Regions from separate parts of the Photobacterium japonica genome, predicted to be linked through region 3. Evidence: riboswitches for the same ligand, from Rfam matches in the RefSeq annotation. Region 3 holds a riboswitch; each other region holds the start of a gene.
The links. A riboswitch is a leader RNA that binds a small molecule or an ion and turns the genes downstream of it on or off. The one in region 3 is predicted to bind lysine.

Region 1 (8,000 bases), on a different contig from region 3:
CAGCACGAGCCAATAAGGTCGTGATTGACTGGGCTGGCTATACGCCACCGGCACCTGCCAAGCCGGGGATCCATGTATTTGATGAGGTTGATGCGGCTATTTTACGTCCTTATATCGATTGGACGCCTTTCTTCATGACATGGTCGCTGATGGGTAAATACCCTGCGATTTTCGATCATGAAGAGGTTGGGGAAGAAGCACAACGCCTGTTTAAAGACGCCAATGATCTGCTGGATCGTGTAATACAAGAAGGCTTACTCAAGGTACGCGGTATGTGTGGGCTGTTCCCTGCCGCCAATGTCGGTGACGACATCGAGGTGTATACCGATGAGTCACGCACGACGGTCGCGAAAGTGCTGTATAACCTGCGCCAGCAAACCCAGAAACCTAAAGGCTATAACTATTGCTTGTCGGATTACATTGCGCCGAAAGACAGTGGGAAGTTGGATTGGGTCGGTGGGTTTGCTGTCACTGGCGGCGTGGGCGAGCGTGAGTTAGCAGACGCCTATAAAGCAGCGGGGGATGACTATAACGCCATCATGATCCAGGCCGTGGCTGATCGCTTAGCAGAAGCTTTTGCTGAATATCTCCATGAGCAGGTACGTAAAGACATCTGGGGCTATGCGCCGAATGAAAACCTCAGTAACGACGCCTTGATCCGTGAGAAATACCAAGGGATCCGCCCGGCACCGGGTTACCCCGCTTGTCCAGAGCACACCGAAAAAGGCAGCTTGTGGGAATTACTAAACGTGGAAGAAACTATCGGAATGTCACTGACCTCCAGTTACGCAATGTGGCCGGGTGCGTCGGTGTCGGGGTGGTATTTTTCCCACCCAGATTCCCGTTACTTCGCGATTGCGCAGATCCAGCCGGATCAGCGTGACAGCTATGCGGATCGTAAAGGTTGGGATATGTTGGAAGCAGAGAAATGGCTGGGTCCGAACTTGTCTTAACGGCAGGCGTATCAAACCATGGTGGTGCGTTCAGGTATCCCCGTTTTGGTATAAGGCCGATATGAATCGTGTATAAAAAAGGCGCTCAGTGAGCGCCTTTTTTTATGTCGAATAACGAAGGATTATTCAAACAAGGTGTGGTGCAGTGTTCTTACCACATCGCGTGATTCTTCAGTATTAACCAAGAAACACAGGTTATGGGCACTGGCACCAAAACAGATCATGCGTGGGCTGTATTGCTCGAGCGCACCAAACACTTGCGTCGCAGCGCCTGGGGCGTCGCCTAGTTTATTACCGATCAGCGCGATTAAGCAGAGGTTTTGTTCCACTTCCACACGGCACAACTTGCTCAGTTCAGCGGTCGCGGCAGCCGGTAAATTAGGGGCACCGCCGCAGGTGTCGGTTTGATCCAGCGTCAGTGACACGCTGACCTCAGAGGTGGTGATCAAATCCACAGAGACTTTATGCTCGGCCAAAATGCGGAAAACTTCGGATAAGAAGCCGTAGGCCTGGAACATTTTTAAACTGGTTAGCGTGACCATGGTTTGGTTACAACGCAATGCCAATGCTCGGAATTTCGGCGGGGCAGTGACGTGTTGACGGATCCACGTACCGCCTTGTTCCGGTGCTTTAGATGAACCAATAAAGACCGGGATCTTTTGACGTACTGCCGGAAGCAGCGTTGATGGATGCAGGATCTTTGCGCCAAAATTTGCCATTTCAGAGGCTTCACTGAAGCTGATCTCTTTGATGGGTTTGGCATTGGCGGTAATGCGCGGATCGGTGCTGTACATGCCAGGGACGTCTGTCCAGATCTCTAACGTCTCAGCTTGAATGGCTTCGGCAACCAGTGCGGCACTGTAGTCACTGCCACCGCGACCGAGGGTCGTGGTTTGGCCGTGTTCATTGGCCCCAATGAAGCCTTGAGAAACGACAATCGACTCACTGAGCAACGGTTGCATGCGCTGTGTGGCTAACTGACGAATAGCATCAATATCGGGGATAGCTTTTCCATATTGGCTGTCGGTACGCAGAATGTGGCGAATATCGAAACGTGCAGCACTTGCGCCCATTTCATTGAGAATTTGGGTAAAAAGATGCGTAGAAAGCAGTTCGCCATGGGCAACCAACTGGTCGGTCAATTGCTTGGAAGGGGTATGCGAGGCGTGCTTGGCCAAGTCTGCGACTTGATCTAGCAGTTGTTGGATCTCACCCGAAATCGTTTCGGGGTGCGCCAGTTCATTCAGAATAGACTGATGAATAGTATGAAGTTGTTGTAGCCGCTCTGAGCGCTGCTCGTTATCGGCAATTCCATTTGCTAACTCAACCAGCAGATTGGTAACACCGGAGCATGCACTGATTAAAACCACTTTAGCTTGTGGGTTATTTTTAATAATGCTAGCACTACGGCTCATGGCGGCATGATCGGCTACGCTGGTGCCGCCAAATTTCGCTACAGTGATCGGCGGAGGAACAGTAAAGTTATTATCAACAAAGCTCACAACGAGTCTCCCAGTAAGATAGTAGAAAGTCTAATACAAAGGGGGATGACTCGGGATCAAGATCCCGACAAGTGTCAGGGGAATCTAGCAGTCAGATCTTGGTAGATGGCATGACCAGAAGCTCCCCACCTTTCTCGGTCATAGTCATGAGAAAGGTGACAGCCAGAAGGATTCAACCTTCATAGCCGATATGCCATGCCCCCTGTCATGCCATATCTCGGCGTTACTCCCCCTCTCAAGATTGCGTTGGGGTGGGGCCCCGCAATCATCGATACCTGGGTAACGCTCCTCTTCTGTTTTCACCGGATGTGCAGGTCAGCGTGTGTGCTGAATCTCAGTGCCATCTGGATGAACAAAAAATGTGCTTTATTGAAGCGGATTTGCCTATATCTTGTCAATTCCCTTTAGCAGTTTTTTGCAATTTTTTGCAAAAAACTGTCATAACTGAGTCATAACCTTGTGCGCTTCATCAGTAGATCAACAACCTAGACAGCAGGAACGACGATCAGCTGATATAGTCATTAGGGCATACGGTTCAATCCATACACATCTTTTCATGCAGACCTTCACGGAGGAAATTCCATGACTTTTGGCAGCTTTTACCCCCCTCAGCGTACGTTAATGGGCCCCGGCCCGTCGGACATCTCTCCGCAAGTGTTACAGGCGTTAAGTCGCCCGACGATTGGCCACCTTGACCCGCTGTTTATTGGCATGATGGATGAGCTGAAACAATTGCTGCAATATGCCTTTCAAACAGCGAACCCGTTTACGATTGCAGTCTCGGCGCCGGGCAGTGCTGGGATGGAAGCCTGTTTTGTGAATTTGGTCGAGCCGGGCGACACCGTGATTGTGTGTCGTAACGGTGTATTTGGCGATCGCATGCGGGAGAATGTCGAGCGTTGTGGTGGTATCGCCGTCATGGTGGATAACGCATGGGGTGAAGCCGTGGATCCGGCTTTGGTCGCCGAGGCGTTAACGACCCATCCGGAGGCGAAGATTGTTGCGTTTGTTCACGCTGAAACCTCCACGGGCGCATTGAGCGATGCCGAGGCGATTGCCAAGTTAGCACGCCAGCATGATTGCCTGACCATTGTGGATGCCGTGACCTCGCTCGGTGGTGTACCGTTGTTGGTGGATGAGTGGCAATTGGATGCGGTGTATTCCGGTAGCCAGAAATGCCTGTCGTGCGTACCGGGGCTGTCTCCACTGACGTTTTCGGCACGGGCGATTGAGAAAATTCAGGCACGTGAAACCCCCGTACAGAGTTGGTTCCTCGATCAAAGTTTGGTTCTGGGTTATTGGAGCGGAGAAGGTAAACGCAGTTATCACCACACGGCACCGGTGAATAGCTTGTATGCCTTGCATGAAGCCTTGGTGTTGTTAAAGCACGAAGGGCTAGAAAATGCCTGGCAACGTCATCGTGATATGCACCAGGTATTGCGGACAGGTCTCGAACAATTAGGGATCACTTTTGTGGTGGATGAAGCCCACCGTTTACCGCAGTTGAACGCTGTGTATATACCTGAAGGGGTCGATGATGCAGCGATTCGTGCCCAATTGTTGAATGACTACAACCTCGAAATTGGTGCAGGGTTGGGGGTGTTGGCGGGGAAAGCGTGGCGCATTGGCTTAATGGGCTATGCCGCGCGACGTGAAAATGTCGCCTTGTGCTTACGAGCATTGGAAGGCTGCTTGAAATAGCGTTCTGCTCGAACAAAAACGGCTACCTCAGGGTAGCCGTTGTTGTTTGACGATCAGGGTGCCGTTGTTGGTGCTGATTCTGTGGTGAATATCCATGTCGCGGCTTGACTTGGGAACAAGTACAACGCCTCTTGATGGATTTGCGCCGCTTGCGACGTATTACCGAGTGCCAGATAGGCACTGATCAGGTTTTTATACAGATCGGGACGCGGCCAGATTTTGGCTTTTTCTTGCGCCCAGGTGATGTACTCATTGATCATGCCAGCGTTTTGCGTTGCGGTGCCGATCTGCAATTGCGTCAGGTGCAGATCCCATTCAAACCGATTGTGCCACGCCCAAGGGTTATTCACTTTCAGCAGATAATCGACGTTGATAGGACGCGTGGTTTCATATTTTGTCAGTAAGTAACCGGAATACAAGGTCGTGGCCATGTAGCTGGTGATCGCCATCGGCAGCAATAACACCACCATACGCAGCGGCAGCAAGTGTTTGATAGATTTCCGGTAGTACTTGGCCGTCAGGTTATCCACCCAATAGATCAAGATGATGAAAATTAACCAGTGCACCAAGGCGTGGTAGAACGGGTACTCCAGCTGCGTGTGCAGGGTGATCGGGAAAAACAAGCCAACCAATGCGAGTTGGGTGCCTGCACGGGCTTTTTTGACTTTCAGTAACACGGCCGTGGCGGCGATCAACAATGCCAGCAAGGGCACGATGCCGCCTTCTGCGGCCCAAAACGCCAATTCATTATGCGGATGATCAAGTCCCGCCATGCCGGCGGGGCGCGTTGGATCTGCATGGTGCCAGTGCGCCGTTTGCGTTAGGTAGCTGACTTCAAAGGTGCCGTAGCCATAGCCGGTTAACGGCTTATTGAAGAACATATCTACCGCTTGTGGAATGTGCATAGCCCGTGCGCTAACCAAGCTTAAGCGTTCTTCTTGTGGTGACCAGTCGGTACTGCTGCTGAGTGTCCATGAGACAGTCAGGCCCAGTACGACCATCAAGGACCAGATACGCCATTGGGCTTTCGCGCCAAACTGACGTAAGTACGGCAACATCATCAGACTGCCGACAACGGCGGCCAGCCAGCCAGTACGTGAGCTGAGCACGACCAACAGTGGGATGGTGATCACCGGGGTTAGTAACAGATACAGGTGTTGCCACGACCATTTGCCGCGGTACATCGGAATACGCGCCAATAGATAGCCTGACAGGACCAAGCCTGTGGCGAGGAAAGAGGCCATCACATTGGGTTGCTGGAAGATACCGTAAGGGCGGTTAGCCACCGTGTCGTAGCCGATGGGGTTGCCGGGCTCCAGCAGTAAAAATTGCACCCAACCAAACAGTGCTTGGATCCAGACGGCCGCGAGGATCAGCCATAACAAGCGTTGGCGTTGTTTATGGGTAAAAGCAAACTGTTGCAGTCCGACGAAAAAGAGCCATCCCGCCCACAGTCCCAGAATACGCGGTAAGGCTTCTTCACTGACCGCTTGTGGATAGAAAAGGGGCAATGACAACAGCACGCAGCAGACAAACAGTGCCACGGTGAGTCGCGAATAACGCCAGACGTGTTGACGGAATATTTCTAACAGACCAAAGGTGATGGCGAAACCAAACGGGATCCAACTCAAGGCGTTAAAAGAGAGTTCCAGCCCCGATCCGCCAGGATTGTGCTGAAAATAGTGCATGGTGAACAAGAACAGAATGCCGAGTGAAACCAGAAAGGGTTTCACCATGGGTTTACTGATCCCTTTCTCTGCCAGTGTGGTGCCTTTGACATAGAGCACAGTCATTGTGGGTCCCTGTGAAAGTGAAATGAGAGAGCCGCCATCAAAATAAAACCGGGCCTGATAGCGGCCCGGTGCGTGGAGGTCTTATTATCTTGCGGATTATTGTACTGACGTTCCGCCTTGCAGCAAAGGTTTCAGGAAACGAGCTGTGTGCGATCCCTCGACATTTGCCACTTGTTCAGGCGTGCCTGTTGCAATGATTTCACCGCCGCCACTGCCGCCTTCCGGCCCCAGATCGATGATCCAGTCTGCGGTTTTGATCACATCCAAGTTATGTTCGATCACCACAATGGTGTTGCCGTGGTCGCGCAAACGGTGCAGGACGTTAAGCAGCTGCTGAATATCATGGAAATGCAGACCAGTGGTTGGTTCATCGAGAATGTACAGTGTCTTGCCGGTGTCGCGTTTTGACAGCTCTTTCGCCAGCTTCACCCGTTGCGCTTCCCCGCCCGACAGCGTGGTCGCGGCTTGTCCCAGACGGATGTAGGACAAACCGACATCCATCAAGGTTTGCAGTTTTCGCGCAATGGCCGGCACCGCATCAAAGAAGGCACGGGCGTCTTCCACGGTCAGCTCCAGCACTTCATCAATGGTTTTGCCTTTGTAGCGCACTTCCAGTGTTTCACGGTTATAGCGTTTGCCTTTACACGTATCGCATGACACATACACATCCGGTAGAAAGTGCATTTCCACTTTGATCATGCCGTCACCTTGGCAGGCTTCACAGCGCCCACCTTTGACGTTGAAACTAAAGCGGCCGGGTTTGTAACCCCGGGCACGGGCTTCTTGGGTACCGGAGAACAATTCACGGATCGGCGTAAATATACCGGTATAGGTGGCTGGATTTGAACGCGGCGTACGGCCAATCGGGCTTTGATCGATGTCGATCACCTTATCGCAGTGTTCCAAATCTTGGATTTCACGGTACGGTGCTGCCTGACCGCTGGTGGCACCATTTAGGTGATGGTGCGCGATTTTGAAAAACGTATCGTTGATCAGGGTTGATTTGCCGGACCCAGAGACACCAGTGATACAGGTGAATAAACCGACAGGGATTTCTGCGTCCACGTTTTTCAGGTTATTTCCTGTTGCGCCCAACAGTTTGATTGTGCGCTCAGGATCCATTGGGACGCGCTCGGCAGGAATGGCAATGGCTTTTTCGCCGCTGAGGTACTGGCCGGTCAAGGAGTCTTTGTTCGCGAGAATATCAGCGAGCTTCCCTTCGGCGATAATGTTGCCGCCGTGCACGCCCGCGCCTGGACCGATATCGATGATGTGATCGGCCATGCGGATCGCATCTTCATCGTGTTCTACTACGATCACGGTATTGCCCAGATCTCGCAAGTGGATCAGAGTCTGGAGTAAACGTTCGTTGTCACGCTGGTGGAGACCAATTGACGGCTCATCCAGCACATACATGACCCCAACCAGACCAGCACCTATCTGGCTAGCCAGACGGATACGCTGAGCTTCACCGCCTGATAGGGTATCGGCGCTGCGTGACAGATTCAGATAATTCAGGCCAACATTGATCAAAAAGGTCAGGCGATCCCCGATTTCTTTCAGGATTTTTTCCGCAATTTTGGCTTTTTGTCCCGTTAGGTTGAGTTGGCTAAAGAAGTGAACCGCATCGCTGATGCTCATTTCGCTGACGGTAGGTAAAGGGGTGTCGGCAATGTAGACATTGCGCGCTTCTAGGCGTAAGCGTGAGCCACCACAGCTGCCACAGGGTTTGGTTGACACGAATTTAGACAGCTCTTCGCGCACGGAATTGGATTCGGTTTCGCGATAGCGGCGTTCCATGTTGTTGAGGATCCCCTCGAACGGGTGGCGACGCACGGTAATGTCACCGCGATCATTGATGTATTTAAATTCGATCTCGGTGCGGCCTGAACCACTCAGGATCACGCCCTGCACGGTAGGTGCTAGGCTGTCAAACGGGGCTTCCACGTCAAAGTCGTAATGATCCGCCAGGGATTTGAGCATCTGGAAGTAGTAGAAGTTACGTTTGTCCCAGCCCCGAATGGCCCCGCCCGCTAAGCTGAGTTCGCCAT
Region 2 (8,000 bases), on a different contig from region 3:
CCAGAGAAAGAATCTTATCAATTAATGGCCTTATTTCTTCTTTCGCAGTTAATGTCAAGTTACCTCCAACTTCACCACGCCGATTAAACTCCCTCTCCGCATATCTCATGTGATATTTTAAACACGATGTTAGCATATCGTTAAATACATCATCCTGCTGTGAATCAAATCTATTGGGAGAAATAATACACTCTAAATATAAATCGTTATCAATGTAGAAAGAAAAATAATCGATACCATTTTTCACTCCCCAAGCGGAGAGTACTTTTGATGCTTCGATTGAAATGAGAATGTTTATTTCATTTTTTTCAAATGTAATCAAATTAATGAGTTCTTTAACTCGTATTTGAGATATATCTTCATCCTCACAATCTAGAACATCATCAATATCACTAATTAAATTACCATTACGATCATGATGACAATAAAGAATATTGTATACCGACTCCCCTAAAATACTTTTAATCCCACTCATTCAGCCACCTTTTTAATATACTTTTTATGAATGCAACCTTTTATCAAGCATTCATTATCTCTTATTGCATGCTCTAAATATACCGTTGCTCGCATAAGCTTGTCTAAATTTTTAGGACTTGAATGTGCATTATATCGCTCTTGAGCTTTAGTTATTTCCTTTTTCAACTCACTCTGGACTCTCTCTGGCGTCACAATTTCAACATCATGAACTTTACCAATATCTATATCAACTTGAAGTTTTTCCGTATCAATTACTATCCGCTCCTTACCATAATACTTTGCTTCAACTCCATCTGAAATCGCTGTTGTTGATGTATACTGGCTGTTACTCTTCGCTGGCTCTGAACCTCTAATATGTTGTTGAATTGTAATTTCACCAGAAGGGTTCGCGGGACTTAAATAGTCTCCTTTAATATAGGATTTTCTATATCCTTTTCCATTTAATTCAGATTCAAAATAATCATCATAACGCACTACACTAACAGGTATAATATTTGACCTGTTTGTATTTTCTAGAACCTTATCCGCCCATTTTCCTGGAATCGCTGTTACCGCCATCATCCCCAGACCTTCTAAAGAAGGGTTTGAAATAAAGTCTTTTGCTGCTTGTGCGGTATCAATTACGCCTTCAGCAAGCATTGACGCAGGATCTATATTTACTGGAGTAATACCTTGTGAAGCAGGATTAGCAATCGCCTCCGCCAAATCGAAACTCGGCACCTCAACCCTCTTTTCTTGCGGTGCTGACACTTGCCTCCCAACTTGAGGAAGACTTTTCGTTTTTCGTTCAGGAGGCGTCGCCATCATGGCCTGCGTTTGGGGCGCTGGGCTTGACGCTGGAATATGGGTTCTACTTCCTTGGGGCGGTGGAGGGATAAAGTTGTCAACGAGATACACAAGCAATTCACCCTGCGTCATCCTGTCGCTTAACTCTTCAATCATGCCCTGCTTAGGAATATGGTGCTGAAGTGGCTTATAACATAGACGGTGGTACAACATGGGGAGATCAAAAGGGTATCCCCAGCGAGTACTGTGACTTTGAAGTAAATGCTTAGCCCAATATTTATTTTGGTATTGCATTAACGGGGATTGTTCGCCAATGTTCATTCTTCGATGGCGGGGAGTGATGAGGTAGCAGCGACCTAACCCATCAATGATCCGTATCCGATAGAATTTAGCTTCAGCAATGGGATCGCCAAAAAGTGCCAACGTTGCTCCTCGCCCCGCCACACATAAAAAAACCGCCCTCGCGGGCGGTTTTGGTTTCGGTGTCATGGCACCGTTTTATTGACTGACTTTTCTCTTATCAAGCACGGTACCTGACGGTACCCACGGGGAGTTGTCGTTCCCTGACATGACTCCCCGCCAACATGCCGTGGCTTGCTTAGGCTTTGGCTTCGAGTGCATCCGCCTCAGCAGCTTCTTGCTCTAGACGTGCACGCATCAGCTCGTCAAACAACTTACGGGCTTCTTGCGCTTGTTCAGACGCTTGCAGTTTGTGTTCTTTGGCGGCCATGGCTTCATCGGTCAAACGCTTGATTTCGTCTAACTGATCTTGTGGCGCATCACCCAGCTCCATGCCAGACTCCCCTTTCGACAAGGCCGTGGCACGAATGGTTTTCTTTAAATCCCAAATCGCGTTCAGTTTCTCACGCTCTTCTTCCGCCGCTGCAACCGCTTCGTCTTTCAGGCGTTCAAACTTGGCCATCGCCACGCCTTCTTTTGACCATGGATCAACATCTGGGAATTCTTCAATGTTAATCACCGGATCGATGTAGCCGTCTTGGTGTGCCAAGTCGAGCGTGGCGGCTTTCACACCCGAGATCATGAGCATCACCGAAATCACCAGCAACGGTAAACCACCCACAATCGCAGCGGTCTGCAACGTCGCCAAGCCGCCCATGAACATCAGAATCGATGGCATGATGGACAAGGTAAAGGCCCAGAACAGACGGTTCCAACGCAATGGATCTTCCGTTACGTTGTTCTGTACCACCGACGCCAGAATGAACGAGATCGAGTCAAACGTGGTGGCGGTAAAGATAATACATAGAATCGTAAACACCGCGATGACCATGGTGCTCATCGGTAGCTGTTCAAGGATAGAGAAAATGGCACGGGTTGGGCCTTCGCTATTCAAAATGCCGACCACATCAAGCTGGCCAGAAAGCTGTAGCGACAACCCGTAGTTACCCAAAATCATGAAGTACAGGGCACAACCCATTGAGCCAAAGAAGATAGCCCCTGACACCATCTGCTTGATCGTACGACCACGCGAAATACGTGCCACGAATAAGCCCATGCTTGGCGCAAACACAAGCCACCATGCCCAGTAGAAAATGGTCCAATCTTGCGGGAAGTGGGTATCTTCAAAGGTGCCATAGCCACCAAACGGTTCAGCCCATGTCGCCATCACGAAGAAGTTAGACAGCATACGACCCAAAGAATCCAAACCGGTTTCCAGCATGAACAAGGTTGGGCCCGCCACCAAGACGAACGCCAACAGACCGAGTGCACCCCAGAAGTTGATGTTACTGAGCACCTTGATCCCTTCATCCATCCCTTTATAGGAAGAGTAAGCGAACAATGCCGTACACAACAACAACACGCCGATTTGAGTCGTGGTGGTAGAGGGAACATCAAACAGGTAGCTGATCCCTTCGTTGATCAACGGGGCAGCTAAACCCAATGTGGTCGCGGCACCGCCCAACAAACCAAAGATGAACAAGATATCGATAACCTTGCCCCACTTACCGTGGCTGCGCGCTTCACCGATCACCGGCATCAACGCGGCTGACACTTTCAATACAGGCTGTTTACGCACATAGAAAAAGTAGGCAATAGGAATCGCGGGGATCATGTAAATAGACCACGCTACCGGCCCCCAGTGGAAAATACCGTAAGTGGCAGCCCAACGTACCGCCTCTTCACTGCCCGGTGCGAGCTGGAATGGCGGGCTTTGGTAGTAATAGGCCCACTCGATAGTCCCCCAGTACAGAATACTGGCACCGATACCACCACAAAACAGCATGGCTGCCCATGAACCGGTTTTGAACTCTGGCTTTTCATCCGCATCACCCAGTTTGATCTGGCCAATATCGGAGAAAACGATGTAGATCATAAAAAAGRAGGCGCCGATACCTAACGCTAAATAGAGGAAACCGAGCTTGTCGGTCATAAAGGTTTTGGCGACGGCGATCCACTTAGCGCCTTCTTCTGGGAATAACATCAGCGGGATTATGACGGAAAACAGTAATCCCAGCGCCCCAAAGAAAGTGGGCTTATCGATCAATTCGAAGTGTTTTTTTAGCAACACGTTAACTCCTATGTTTACATTTTGCTTCCTGTGCGTAATGCGATGATCACAGGTATTAACAATTTCTCAAAATTAATCTTCTAATGGTAACGATAAAGAAAGTTTATTATCCACTCACTTTGTACACTATCCCTATATAATACTTGTGTTGCTGAACTTGGCTGTTATGATGGCGCAGCAAGCCCTTAATCAGTAGAGGCGCGCTGCCTATCAGTAACCGTGCGGAGGATGATCCCGATGATGCCGGAGAAAGGAGTCAGCGCCGAAGTGACTGCAGTTATCACACTCAGTCGCTGGGTCTGTGTCAAATAGGCACAGAACTGCCATAGTATTTTTCCTATGGAGCGCTACCTGAAGGGGTAACAAGTCTTTGTCATTCCTTCAGACGTCTTCGTTACACCTCTTTTCGGTAGATCTCCACCTTGATGTTGTAGGTGTTGAGATTATGATCCTCACAAATTTTTCAGACTCTTTATTGTCTGTCGTTCCGCCACTTCTGGCGGTCATTTTGGCAGTCACGACCCGTCGCGTTCTGCTTTCACTCGGTGCCGGTATTGTTGCGGGCGCACTGATGCTAAACCACTATTCCCCACTAGCCACCGCTCACTATTTATTCAATAAAGTGCTTCACATTGTATGGGCTGACGGCAGCTTAAACAGTGACAACGCCAATATGATCATTTTCATGTTGTTGTTGGGCGCGTTGATCAGCTTAATGAGCGTATCAGGGGCGACCCAAGCGTTCGCCGATTGGGCTTCTGTGCGTTGTAAAGATCGCCGCAGTGCCAAATCCCTGACCGGCCTGATGGTGTTCATTTTCTTTATCGACGACTTTTTCCATAGCCTGTCTGTTGGCGCAATCTGCCGCCCTGTGACTGATCGCTTCCAAATATCCCGGGCAAAACTGGCCTATCTGCTGGACTCCACCGCGGCACCTGTGTGTGTATTGATGCCTATCTCGTCATGGGGTGCGTACATCATCGCCCTGGTTGGCGGTATCATGGTGGCACACAACGTGACTGACCAGAGCCCCATTTCCGCGTTCGTAGAAATGATCCCGATGAACCTGTACGCGGTGTTTACACTCGTGATGGTACTGTGTGTGATCGCGTTCCAGTTGGATATCGGCCCAATGCGCAAGCACGAAGAATGGGCCCTAGAAGGCAAACTGTGGGATGAATCTCGCGGCCGTCCAACGGGCTTGGATATCGAAACCCCAGAAAACAGCAACGGCGGCATGATCGACATGGTGCTGCCTATTCTGACGTTGACCTTGGCTACCGTGTTTTTCATGGTGCAATCCGGCGCGGCGGTACTGGCGACGAAAGGGGTCGATTTCAGTTTGATCGGCGCGATTGAACACACGAACGTAGGCTCATCTCTGGTTTACGGCGCCATCTGTAGTTTGGTGGTGTCTGTGGCACTGGCGCTACGCTTGAAGCTGAGCGCGAAAATCTGGATGCAAGCCGCGCCACAAGGTATCAGTGCGATGATGCCTGCGATTGTGATCCTGTTCTTTGCATGGACCATCGGTGCGGTTGTGCGTGACATGAAAACCGGTATGTACCTGGCGTCAATGGCGAACGGTAACATCCCTGTTGAACTGCTACCTGCTGTTGTCTTTGTGCTGTCGTGTGCGATGGCGTTTGCGACCGGCACCAGCTGGGGTACCTTCGGTATCATGCTACCGTTGGCCGGTGACATTGCAGCAGCGAGTGACATTCAGATGCTACTCCCAATGCTTGCTGCGGTATTAGCAGGCGCAGTATTCGGCGACCACAGTTCACCGATTTCAAGCACCAGTATTCTGTCGGCGACTGGCGCAGGCTGTCACCACATGGATCACGTACTGACTCAGCTACCGTATGCGACCTCTGTGGCGTTCGGTGCCCTACTGGGTTACGTAGCGATTGGTTACACCCATTCAGCGTGGATTGGTGTGGCAGTGAGCGGCGCATGGTTCGTGCTGTTCTGCTTGTTTGCGATGCGCAAAAACCAACCCATTATGGCAACGGCCAAAGCGCAGTGAACCGTCAGTAAGCAAGAACGCAAGTAAGTAACCACTTACATAAAACACATCAAGCACCTTCGGGTGCTTGATGTGTTTTTGGGGCGGAATTGTTCGATACATCGTTATTCTCCCATCAAACACCCTAACGCCGTTATCGAGCATTTTAACAGGCTCGAATGATTCATTATTGACTACGGTGGATATAAAAATCACCCTTCGTGTTGCTGATCGTTCTTTTCATAATGCGTTTCTATATGAAGTAGCTGAGCCTTTAAGTCAACACCCCCACCATAGCCAATAAGCTTTCCCGTCGCGCCTATTATCCGATGGCAAGGAATCATAATCGATATAGGATTATTACGATTTGCGCTCCCTATCGCTTGGTATCCTCCTTTCATCCCTAATTGTTGGGCAATATCCTTATAGGAAGAGGTATGGGCATATGGCACCTCTCTAACTTGATGCCACACTTTTTTTTGAAACTCAGTGCCTCGTAAATCTAGCCCAACGGAAAAATCTTTCCTTTTTCCGTCAAGATAGTCACTGATCTCATCCTTTGCCTGCTCAATATGCACATTTTTTGTGTTTCTTTTATATGTCTTATACGGTAAAAAATGCTCCTGTCCCGGCAAATACAATCCGGTAAGCCCCTGCCCACTCGCTGTGAATGTAATCATCCCCAATTTACTCTGCAGTACATCTAAGCACATGATTTAATTCCTCTCTTGATATCTATCCCTTTTGATGTGGTTTTAAACTCTTTTATTGAATTCATAGAGCCCTACAGGCTTGCGCTAGCAAACAATACACCACCGACTCATTGTCAATGTTAATTACTCACTCAAAAACTCAGAACGCCCCTTGTGTTCATAACACCGTGAGCACAGATATAACGCTTGTTGACTATCCATTAGTATCACCACAAGCGCCGCTATTTAGCCGTGTTAATACATCCCAATATGACGGAAGCTAAATAATGCAACGCCATACACAATGCATTTCTAACGTATCTCTCGAAATCAATCATGTGATCTTCCACCAACTTAAATGTCGTTTATTACAGTATTCTCACACGACTTGCGCTTTAGAACATTCGGAATAAGTAGCCAACAGATATCAAATTTTTAACTTTCAGCACTGCCTTAGTTATGCGTTAGCATGTGGTAAGCCATAACTAAGGCAGCAACCTCTGTTCATACCAGCACAGGATTGACGACGCTTAGCTCTTTCACCAAAAAGTCTAACCAGGCTCTAACGTGAGGCTTGGGGTACTCCATACCTTTGTATATTGCATAAATTTCACCACTACCCGTCTCAGAAGAATGCGTGACCCAATGCGGTAAAACCTCGACTAACTGCTGAGATTTCAAATACGGCTCAACCATCCATGTCGACAGTAACAGTACGCCTGAACTGCTAAGGGCAGCACTCAACAACGGTGAACCGCCCTTAGAAACTAAATTACCCTTGACCGGAATTCGACGTACTTCTGCGCCGTTTGAACAATAAAAATAATACCGCTTTCGCCCCTGGCCAATGAGCAAACAATTGTGAGACTGAATATCTTCCGGCTGTTTAATCTCAGCATGTGTAGCTATATATTCCGGTGTCGCAACCAATGACGTGAGGTTCGTCATTAATCGACGCGCCTTGAGGTTACTGTCTTGTGGTGTGCCGATACGAATGGCGACATCAATGTTCTCACTGTTTAAATCGACCAAGTTATTATCGAGATCGATTTCAACCGTCACTTTGGGGTATTGCGCTAAGAAGCGAGGCAAGAGTGGGGCTAACACTAAGTTACCAAAGCTTTCAAACACAGAAATACGCAACACCCCTTGCGGTTCAGCCCGCTCTCCTTTCATTTCAGAGATAAGCTTATTGGCATCAAACAGTATTTTTGTCGCTTGATGGTAAAAATACTCACCTTCTTCTGTTAAAGAGACACTCCGTGTACTCCGTCTAAACAACGTTGATTGTAACGTGTGCTCTAGATTATCGATGGATCGCGAAACCGAAGACGGTGCCATATTCAGTACTTTCCCCGCTTTAGAAAAACTCCCAGACTCAACAACCTGAGCTAAAATTTTAATTTGATTTAACATTTCTCACCTTTGCATATTTCACAAAACTCATTTCATTTTTAGTGGGATTCTTATCGCCTTTATTTTAGCGCACAATGCTTCCTGTCGATAA
Region 3 (8,000 bases):
TGGCGCCAAAGACACCTCGGCACGTCAGCTCGATCTGATCGCCACGATTCTGGCCAGCACCCCCGCCAATATCCAAATTGGCGGCGGCGTACGCAGCGAACAAGATGTAAAAGACTTGCTCGATGCCGGTGCACAGCGTGTGGTGATTGGCTCAACCGCGGTGAAACACCCCGCGTTAGTCAAAAGCTGGATGGAAAAATACGGCCCTGAACACATCGTGCTGGCGCTGGACGTCAACATTGATGACCAAGGCAACCGCAAAGTCGCTATTTCTGGCTGGCAGGAAGATTCTGGCGTATCCATTGAAGCACTATTGGATGACTTCCTCACCGTGGGCCTGAAACACGTGTTATGTACCGACATTTCTCGTGACGGCACGTTAGCAGGATCCAATGTCGACCTGTACCGTGACTTGTGCGCGCAATACCCACACGTGGCGTTTCAGTCATCTGGCGGCATTGGTTCGCTGGATGACATCGCCGCGCTAAAAGGCACGGGAGTACAAGGTGTGATTGTCGGTCGCGCCCTGCTCGACGGTAAATTCACCGCGGAAGACGCTTTCCGTATCTGGGCAGAATAAGGAGTCCATTATGTTAGCAAGACGCATTATTCCTTGCCTTGATGTGCGCGATGGCCAGGTGGTCAAAGGCGTGCAATTTCGCAACCACGAAATCATCGGTGACATTGTCCCGCTCGCCAAACGCTATGCCGAAGAAGGCGCAGACGAGTTGGTGTTCTATGATATCACCGCCTCCAGCGATGGCCGCGTCGTCGACAAAAGCTGGGTCGCCCGCGTGGCCGAGGTAATCGACATTCCGTTCTGTGTCGCTGGCGGGATCAAATCCACCGATGACGCTGCCCGCATTTTGCAATTTGGCGCGGATAAGGTATCGATCAACTCGCCGGCATTGGCCAACCCTGCCCTCATCACCGAGTTGGCTGACAAATTCGGCGTGCAATGTATTGTGGTCGGCATTGATTCGTACTTTGATGCAGACACCGGAAAATATCAGGTCTACCAGTTCACGGGCGATGAAAGTCGCACCCAAGCAACCCAATGGGAAACCTGTGATTGGGTACAGGAAGTGCAACGTCGTGGCGCCGGTGAAATCGTACTGAATATGATGAACCAAGACGGTGTGCGTAACGGCTACGATCTGGACCAACTCAACATGGTCCGTGCTGTTTGCCGCGTGCCGCTGATCGCTTCCGGCGGTGCTGGTGAGATGGTGCACTTTGCTGATGCTTTTAACCATGCCAACGTAGACGGCGCACTGGCCGCGTCTGTCTTCCACAAGCAAATCATCAACATTGGTGATTTAAAACAGTACTTGAAGCAACAACAGGTGGAGATCCGACTATGAGCCTACAAGCAAACATCGATTGGGAAAAAGTGGGCGGACTTGTCCCTGCCGTGGTGCAAGATCACACCAGTGGCCAAGTGCTGATGCTCGGTTACATGAACCAGGACGCACTGGCAAAAACGTTGGAAACAGAGCAAGTCACGTTTTTCTCACGCACCAAGCAACGCCTGTGGACCAAAGGGGAAACCTCGGGCAACGTGTTAGCGCTTAAAAACATTGCGCTCGATTGCGATAATGACACCCTTTTGGTACAGGTGAATCCGATTGGCCCCACCTGCCACCTTGGCACGACCACCTGCTTTGATGGCGATGCCGTCGATAAGCCGTCGTTGGTGTTCCTTCATCAATTGGAGCAGGTGTTGGCAGCCCGTAAAGGAAGCGATCCTGATTCCTCTTACACCGCCAGCCTCTATGCCCGTGGCACCAAGCGTATTTCGCAAAAAGTGGGCGAAGAAGGCGTTGAAGTCGCGCTTGCGGCAACGTCGGGCGATAAAGCGGAGTTAGTGTGTGAATCGGCCGATTTGATCTACCACCTCTTGGTGCTATTGCAAGACCAAGGCCTGTCACTGTCAGACGTGACGGCAAAACTGCAAGAGCGTCATAAATAAGACCGCATATAGGTTTGCGAATAAACGCCCAATAAAAAGCCCGCAATCATGATCGCGGGCTTTTCATTTTAAATCTCATTGTGCGGTGTTTAGCTTCTTGCCTAGCTTTCTAGCGCTTCTTTGTAGTGCTTACGGCACACTGACACATAGCGGTCATTACCACCGATTTCCACCTGATCGCCATCAGCAATGGCTTTACCGCTTTCATCTTGGCGGATCACCATATTGGCTTTACGGCCACAATGACAGATGGTTTTCAGTTCAACTAACTTATCCGCCCATGCAAGCAAATAACGGCTCCCATCAAACAATTCACCACGGAAATCACTGCGTAAACCGTAGCACAACACTGGGATATGCAATTTATCGACCACTTCGGTCAACTGATACACTTGCGGTTTCGTCAGAAACTGGCTCTCATCGATCAGGACACAATCAATCTTATTATCCGCATGCATGTGTGACAAACGCTGATACAGATCGTCTTCCACGTTAAACAACTCGGCTTCTTCTTGCAGGCCGATACGGGAGCTCACGATCCCTTTACCGTAACGATCATCAATCGCTGCCGTAAAGATAACCGGGTTCATCCCTCGCTCGCGGTAATTAAATGAAGACTGCAACAGGGTGGTCGATTTACCCGCGTTCATTGCCGAATAATAGAAATACATCTGGGCCATGTCGTTTCCCTTGTAGTAATACGATGGATGCTTGGAAAAAACTGCCGCGATGCTACAGAAAAGCCCCCCAGATTGAAAGAACCTCGCGCATATCTCCCAAAGAAAGTCTCAGCTTGCGACAAAAAAAAGAAAGCCTGCACAAAGGGCAGGCTTTCAGGGTATCGCAGTAACGTGCGGTTACGGACGGCGAGACAACCACGCCAGCCCTGAACACACCAACAAGAAGGCCACGCTGGCCGCGATAAAGCCGACGGCTAACGAGTCCGTAAAACCTAACGCCAGGAAGCCAACAGTCGACACGGCCGCCATTGCCAAGGCATACGGCAACTGCGTTGAGACGTGGTCCATATGGTGACAACGCGCCCCGGTTGACGACAAAATGGTGGTATCTGAAATCGGTGAACAGTGATCACCAAATACCGAACCCGCTAATACCGCCGCCAACATAGGAAGAATCAAGGTGATATCCGTCGCGCCAGCCAAGTCACCGGCAATCGGTAACATGATGCCAAAGGTGCCCCAAGAGGTACCGGTGGAGAACGCCATCGCCCCTGCCAGCAAGAACAAAATAGCCGGAAGTAACATCGGATTGATATTGCCTTCCACTAACGTCGACAAGTAGCTACCGGTGCCCATATCGTTGATCACATTACCGATGCTCCACGCAAACAATAGGATCAAAATGGCACCGAACATGGATTTCGCCCCGATCCACAGGGTAAAGCCAACATCCGACATCGGCAAACGCTGACGCAATACCGACACCATGGCTGACATCAGGCCGACCAAGCTACCCAACACCAAAGACATGCCCACATCGGTATTTTCAAACGCACCCAGCAAGTCAAACGGCTTGCCATCGGCCGCCAGTGTTTGGTTACCGGTATACAACATGAAGAACATCGTCGCAGCAATCAAAATCACGATCGGCAACACTAAATCCAACACGCGGCCATTCAGGCTTTCATTGATTTCCAGCTCATCATTGATATCTTTCGCGCGCTTATCGCTGTCACCTTCATCAAAACCACGGCAATGGCTAGCTTCCAGCTCATGACGCTTCATTGGGCCGACATCCAATTGGAACCATGCCACCACAAAGACCATTAATAAGGCGAAGACCGCGTAGAAATTCATTGGCGCAAGCAATAAAAACGCGCCTAAAGGGGTGTATTCGGTCACGCCGTGTGACACTAAAATGCCACTGATCACGGTAATAATGTATGCGCCCCAGCTTGATGCTGGCATCAGTACACACATCGGTGCTGCGGTTGAATCGAGGATATACGCCAGTTTTGCCCGTGACACGTAATAGCGATCCGTCACTGGACGGGAAATTGAGCCCACGGCCAAACTGTTAAAGTAATCATCAATGAAAATAAAGACACCGAGGAAAGCGGCCAGTAATTTCGCGCCACGCTTGGTCTTTATTTTGGTTTGTGCCCATTCAGCAAAGGCTCTTGTGCCGCCTGATAGGGTCAATAATGCCGTCGTCATCCCCAATAAGATCAAGAAGGCAACAATGCTCATCTTCGAGCTATTGAGGCTCCCTTCTTCAATAAACAGCCCTTTGACGGTTGTGCTGACATAATCGAGCATATCCGTATCAGGGTGATTAAAGGTCAATAAAAAGGCACCAAGCAGTACCCCTACACCGAGGGAAAATAAGACGTGACGCGTTAAAATGGCAAGTCCCAGCGCCACAAGGGGGGGGAGCAATGATAATGCGGAATGTGAATAATCTACAATGTTCATGATCTCTACGACAACCGTTCCTGGTTGGAGATCTACTGCTGAACATGGTGAAAACCATGCTAGTTGAGTGTGAGGAAAAGAAGTTACCCTGATCCGACTCCACAGTAGCGCTCCATAGTTAATGTAATTTATAACAATATATACTATGGCAGTGTTGCCCCTATTTGGTGACAACCCCAGCAAGGCGGTGTGATAAACCAGCACTTACTTCGGCATCGGCGCCTTTCACAAATCCTCATCGGAATCACCCTACGATTTGTTACTCTTAGACGATGCAACCTCTACCCTTAGTCAAGGAATAGTCAATTCTACGGACAGAAATATTAATTGCAACAACTTACGACGCAGTTCTTAACAGCACCGGAGCATCCTGTTACCAGACCGATGCAAAAAGGCACGATATGCAGCCTTTTTTTGACAAAAACACTATGCAATTGATCGCAAAAGTTCAGGTTCCCTACACCATCAATATTCGTTTATTTTTGTGACTGAACGATAAAAAAACATTACAAATGAGAATTGCGCCCGCGAATTAGGAAAAAAAAACAAATAAGAAGGTGATTTTTTATTTGGCATCTAGCAACTAAACGTATTAATATTGCAAATATTGAATTGTCACTGCTATTATTATTTTATAGTTTTAGAACAACAGGAAATAAAAAGATGTCTGATGCAATGAAAGCACTTTTGAACCTTCGTAGCCTTCGCGCACTATCTCGTGAATATTCACTAGAGCAACTTCAAGAAGCTCTAGAAAAACTACAAACTGTGGTTTCTGAGCGTGAAGAATCTGAAGCAGAAGAGACTGCTAAAGAAAAAGAACGTACAGAGAAGCTAGCACAATACCGTGAAATGCTACTTGCTGATGGTATTGACCCAGAAGAACTGCTTGCGGCAACACTACACAAAGCACCTAAAGCGAAGCGTGCACAGCGTCCAGCTAAATATAAGTTCATCGACGAAAACGGTGAAGAGAAAACGTGGACTGGCCAAGGCCGTACTCCAAGCGCATTGAAAAAAGCACTGGATGATGGCAAAGCACTAGAAGAGTTTGAAATCTAATTTCGATTTCACTTTTTAACTGCTAAAACCCGGCTTTATGCCGGGTTTTCTTTATCTATCATAAAGATAAACATTGGGATAAACATCACACTTTTTCGCTACGTTTATTCACTTTCTCTCACGAAACAGCCAACCACAATTATCGACGCCTTCACGATAAACATACCAAATAGCAATAGGTGCTCTCGAATTATCTTTTCTTCCCATGCGGCACCCAGAACAATAAAGCACCCTCATTTAAGTGATAAACATATCAAGCACAAAAAACCAGACACGAAAGTCTGGCTTTATGATTATTCATGATACCGACACATTTATCTGCTAGCGGATCTTGTCAGCCAAATGGCTGACTGCAAGCGCAAAATAATGCGAACGGTTCCAATCCAGCAATGATTGGTAGTTCCCATAAACTAAATAAGCTCTACCGTGATTATCATCAGGTTGAATAAGCCAGGCATTGATATCAGCCTCTGGCAAGTCCTGCCCATTTAATCGTCTCACGCCCAGTGTCTGCCATTCACTCAATGCACGCGCCTGCTCTTTTTTCACCCCAAACACACTCTTCTCAAGAGAGTCAGGCAAGGTCACTTGGCGGCCCCACGTATATTCACTGTCCCAATTAGCTTGTTTTAAGTAGTTCGCCGCAGAAGCAAACACATCCGCATCGGTCTGCCAGATATCGATCTTGCCGTCATTATTTCCATCAACCGCGTACGATAAAAAGGATGTTGGCATAAATTGCGGCTGACCCATTGCGCCCGCCCAAGAGCCCTTCATATCTTTAGGGGCAATATGGCCCGCCTCTAATATTTCTAATGCCGCCATCACTTGCTTGCGGAAAAAAGCTTCTCGACGTCCTTCATAGGCCATGGTCGACAACGCTTCCACCACATTGTAATTGCCCATTAAACGACCAAAATTACTTTCCACGCCCCACAACGCCACAATGAAACGTGGCTGAACACCGTATTGCTGGCCAATTTTTTCCAGCACGACTTTGTGTTTTTGGTAGCGATCATTGGCTTGCTTGACTTTCCAATCAGGCACCGCACGGGGAATATACTCATCCAGCGTTAATTTTTTTTCTGGCTGATTTTTATCTGCCTTTACGGCGCGCTCTGTAAATGTAATGCCGTCAAAAGCAGAGTTGATAATCGACTCTGAAATTCCATTTTCGCGGGCTTCTACTTTTAGCCCTTCGACATAACTGTCAAATCCTTCATCTGCAGCAGATACCGCCGATGACAATCCTAATCCTAAGGCCACTAAGGCCGATACCAATCGCTTATGCATAATTTACCCTTGGTTTTTTGCTGCTTTCTCTGCCTTGTACTGTTCCAGTAAATTGGTTACGGGTGGTGGCACCTGCAAATAAAAACCGGTGTCGGCCAATGCAACTTTTACTTTTTCCACATCTGCCTGTGCTAATTTACGCCCGTCTTGCAACTTCAGTACCATCACAAGCTGAGGGGCCCCGAAGGTTGTCATTAAGGCTTCTGGCACAGCAGAAAAATCATCTTTTTTGTTGATATAAAGATACGTGCCTTCTTTTTTTGGACTTTTATAAATGACGCACAACATGTTTCTATAACCTATAAATACTTATTAACTCTCAATTCAGACCACAAACAGCCGGGAACATTCCCTTATGTGCTGCTTGATACGCCAAACTCATGAGACGCTTGTCTGAATTTCCAACGCTAAAGCAAGGATAGCTTGCTGATATACGCTTGGGAATATAACATGCAAGTACCCAAGAGATAACGTACCTGAACGGCTATTTTAGCGACAGTCAGTCAATGCCCATGACAAAATCAGCAGAACTCAAGGGAGGCTCTTATACCCTCTCAGCCCTCCACCTCGTGGACGGTGACATCCCTCAAGCGGCTGACTTTCTCAGACAGAAAGTTGATCACGCTCCCCATTTCTTCGCTGCCGCTCCAGTTGTTATCGATATTAGCCAAGTCAGTGATAATATCGATTTTGTACAGCTTAAACGCAGCGTCAGTGAAGCGGGTATGATCCCGGTTGGGATCAGTGGATGCAAAGCAAAACAACGTCAACAGCAAGCCAAAGAGGCTGGCTTTGCCATCATGAATGCGGCACGCCAGGTCAAAGCGTCAGAGCCGACGATGGAGCCGGTGCAGGAAGCGATGATGGAGCCCACGCGAATCATCCGCAATCCGGTGCGTTCTGGCCAGCAAATATATGCAAAAAATTGTGACCTTGTGGTGATGAATCACGTCAGTGCAGGGGCCGAAATTATTGCAGATGGCTGTATCCATATTTATGGCACGTTACGTGGACGTGCTATTGCGGGTGCAAACGGCCATAGCGAGGCGAAGATTTTTTGCCACAACCTGCAAGCAGAACTAGTCTCGATTGCAGGAAACTACTGGCTGAGCGATAAAATCCAAGAAGCGTTCTGGGGTAAGAATGTGGTTATCTCACTTGCTGAAAATAATTTGAACATAGAGCATTTAACTCTATAACGTTTAATAAGGAATTAAAAAATGGCACGTATTATCGTG

Region 1: linked by a shared signal. The riboswitch ahead of lysC (lysine-sensitive aspartokinase 3) and the one ahead of L4C36_RS08250 (Na+/H+ antiporter NhaC family protein) in region 3 are both predicted to bind lysine.
Region 2: linked by a shared signal. The riboswitch ahead of L4C36_RS19220 (Na+/H+ antiporter NhaC family protein) and the one ahead of L4C36_RS08250 (Na+/H+ antiporter NhaC family protein) in region 3 are both predicted to bind lysine.

What each region holds. Positions count from the first base shown of each region.
Region 1 covers NZ_JAKJSN010000011.1:5,995-13,994, forward strand. Annotated here, with positions in the region: gene metH (methionine synthase) at 1-953, shown strand, start outside; gene lysC (lysine-sensitive aspartokinase 3) at 1,076-2,455, opposite strand; lysine riboswitch at 2,566-2,756, opposite strand; gene L4C36_RS03730 (pyridoxal-phosphate-dependent aminotransferase family protein) at 3,038-4,156, shown strand; gene L4C36_RS03735 (PglL family O-oligosaccharyltransferase) at 4,210-5,949, opposite strand; gene uvrA (excinuclease ABC subunit UvrA) at 6,046-8,000, opposite strand, start outside.
Region 2 covers NZ_JAKJSN010000057.1:25,736-33,735, reverse strand. Annotated here, with positions in the region: gene L4C36_RS19235 (hypothetical protein) at 1-475, opposite strand, end outside; gene L4C36_RS19230 (hypothetical protein) at 472-1,686, opposite strand; gene L4C36_RS19225 (BCCT family transporter) at 1,862-3,793, opposite strand; lysine riboswitch at 3,979-4,151, shown strand; gene L4C36_RS19220 (Na+/H+ antiporter NhaC family protein) at 4,239-5,822, shown strand; gene L4C36_RS19215 (methylated-DNA--[protein]-cysteine S-methyltransferase) at 6,014-6,514, opposite strand; gene L4C36_RS19210 (LysR family transcriptional regulator) at 6,998-7,909, opposite strand.
Region 3 covers NZ_JAKJSN010000018.1:67,441-75,440, forward strand. Annotated here, with positions in the region: gene hisA (1-(5-phosphoribosyl)-5-[(5-phosphoribosylamino)methylideneamino]imidazole-4-carboxamide isomerase) at 1-580, shown strand, start outside; gene hisF (imidazole glycerol phosphate synthase subunit HisF) at 591-1,364, shown strand; gene hisIE (bifunctional phosphoribosyl-AMP cyclohydrolase/phosphoribosyl-ATP diphosphatase HisIE) at 1,361-1,972, shown strand; gene L4C36_RS08245 (thymidine kinase) at 2,074-2,652, opposite strand; gene L4C36_RS08250 (Na+/H+ antiporter NhaC family protein) at 2,830-4,407, opposite strand; lysine riboswitch at 4,505-4,699, opposite strand; gene L4C36_RS08255 (H-NS family histone-like protein) at 5,071-5,469, shown strand; gene L4C36_RS08260 (lytic murein transglycosylase) at 5,791-6,762, opposite strand; gene L4C36_RS08265 (YcgL domain-containing protein) at 6,766-7,050, opposite strand; gene minC (septum site-determining protein MinC) at 7,275-7,961, shown strand; gene minD (septum site-determining protein MinD) at 7,983-8,000, shown strand, end outside.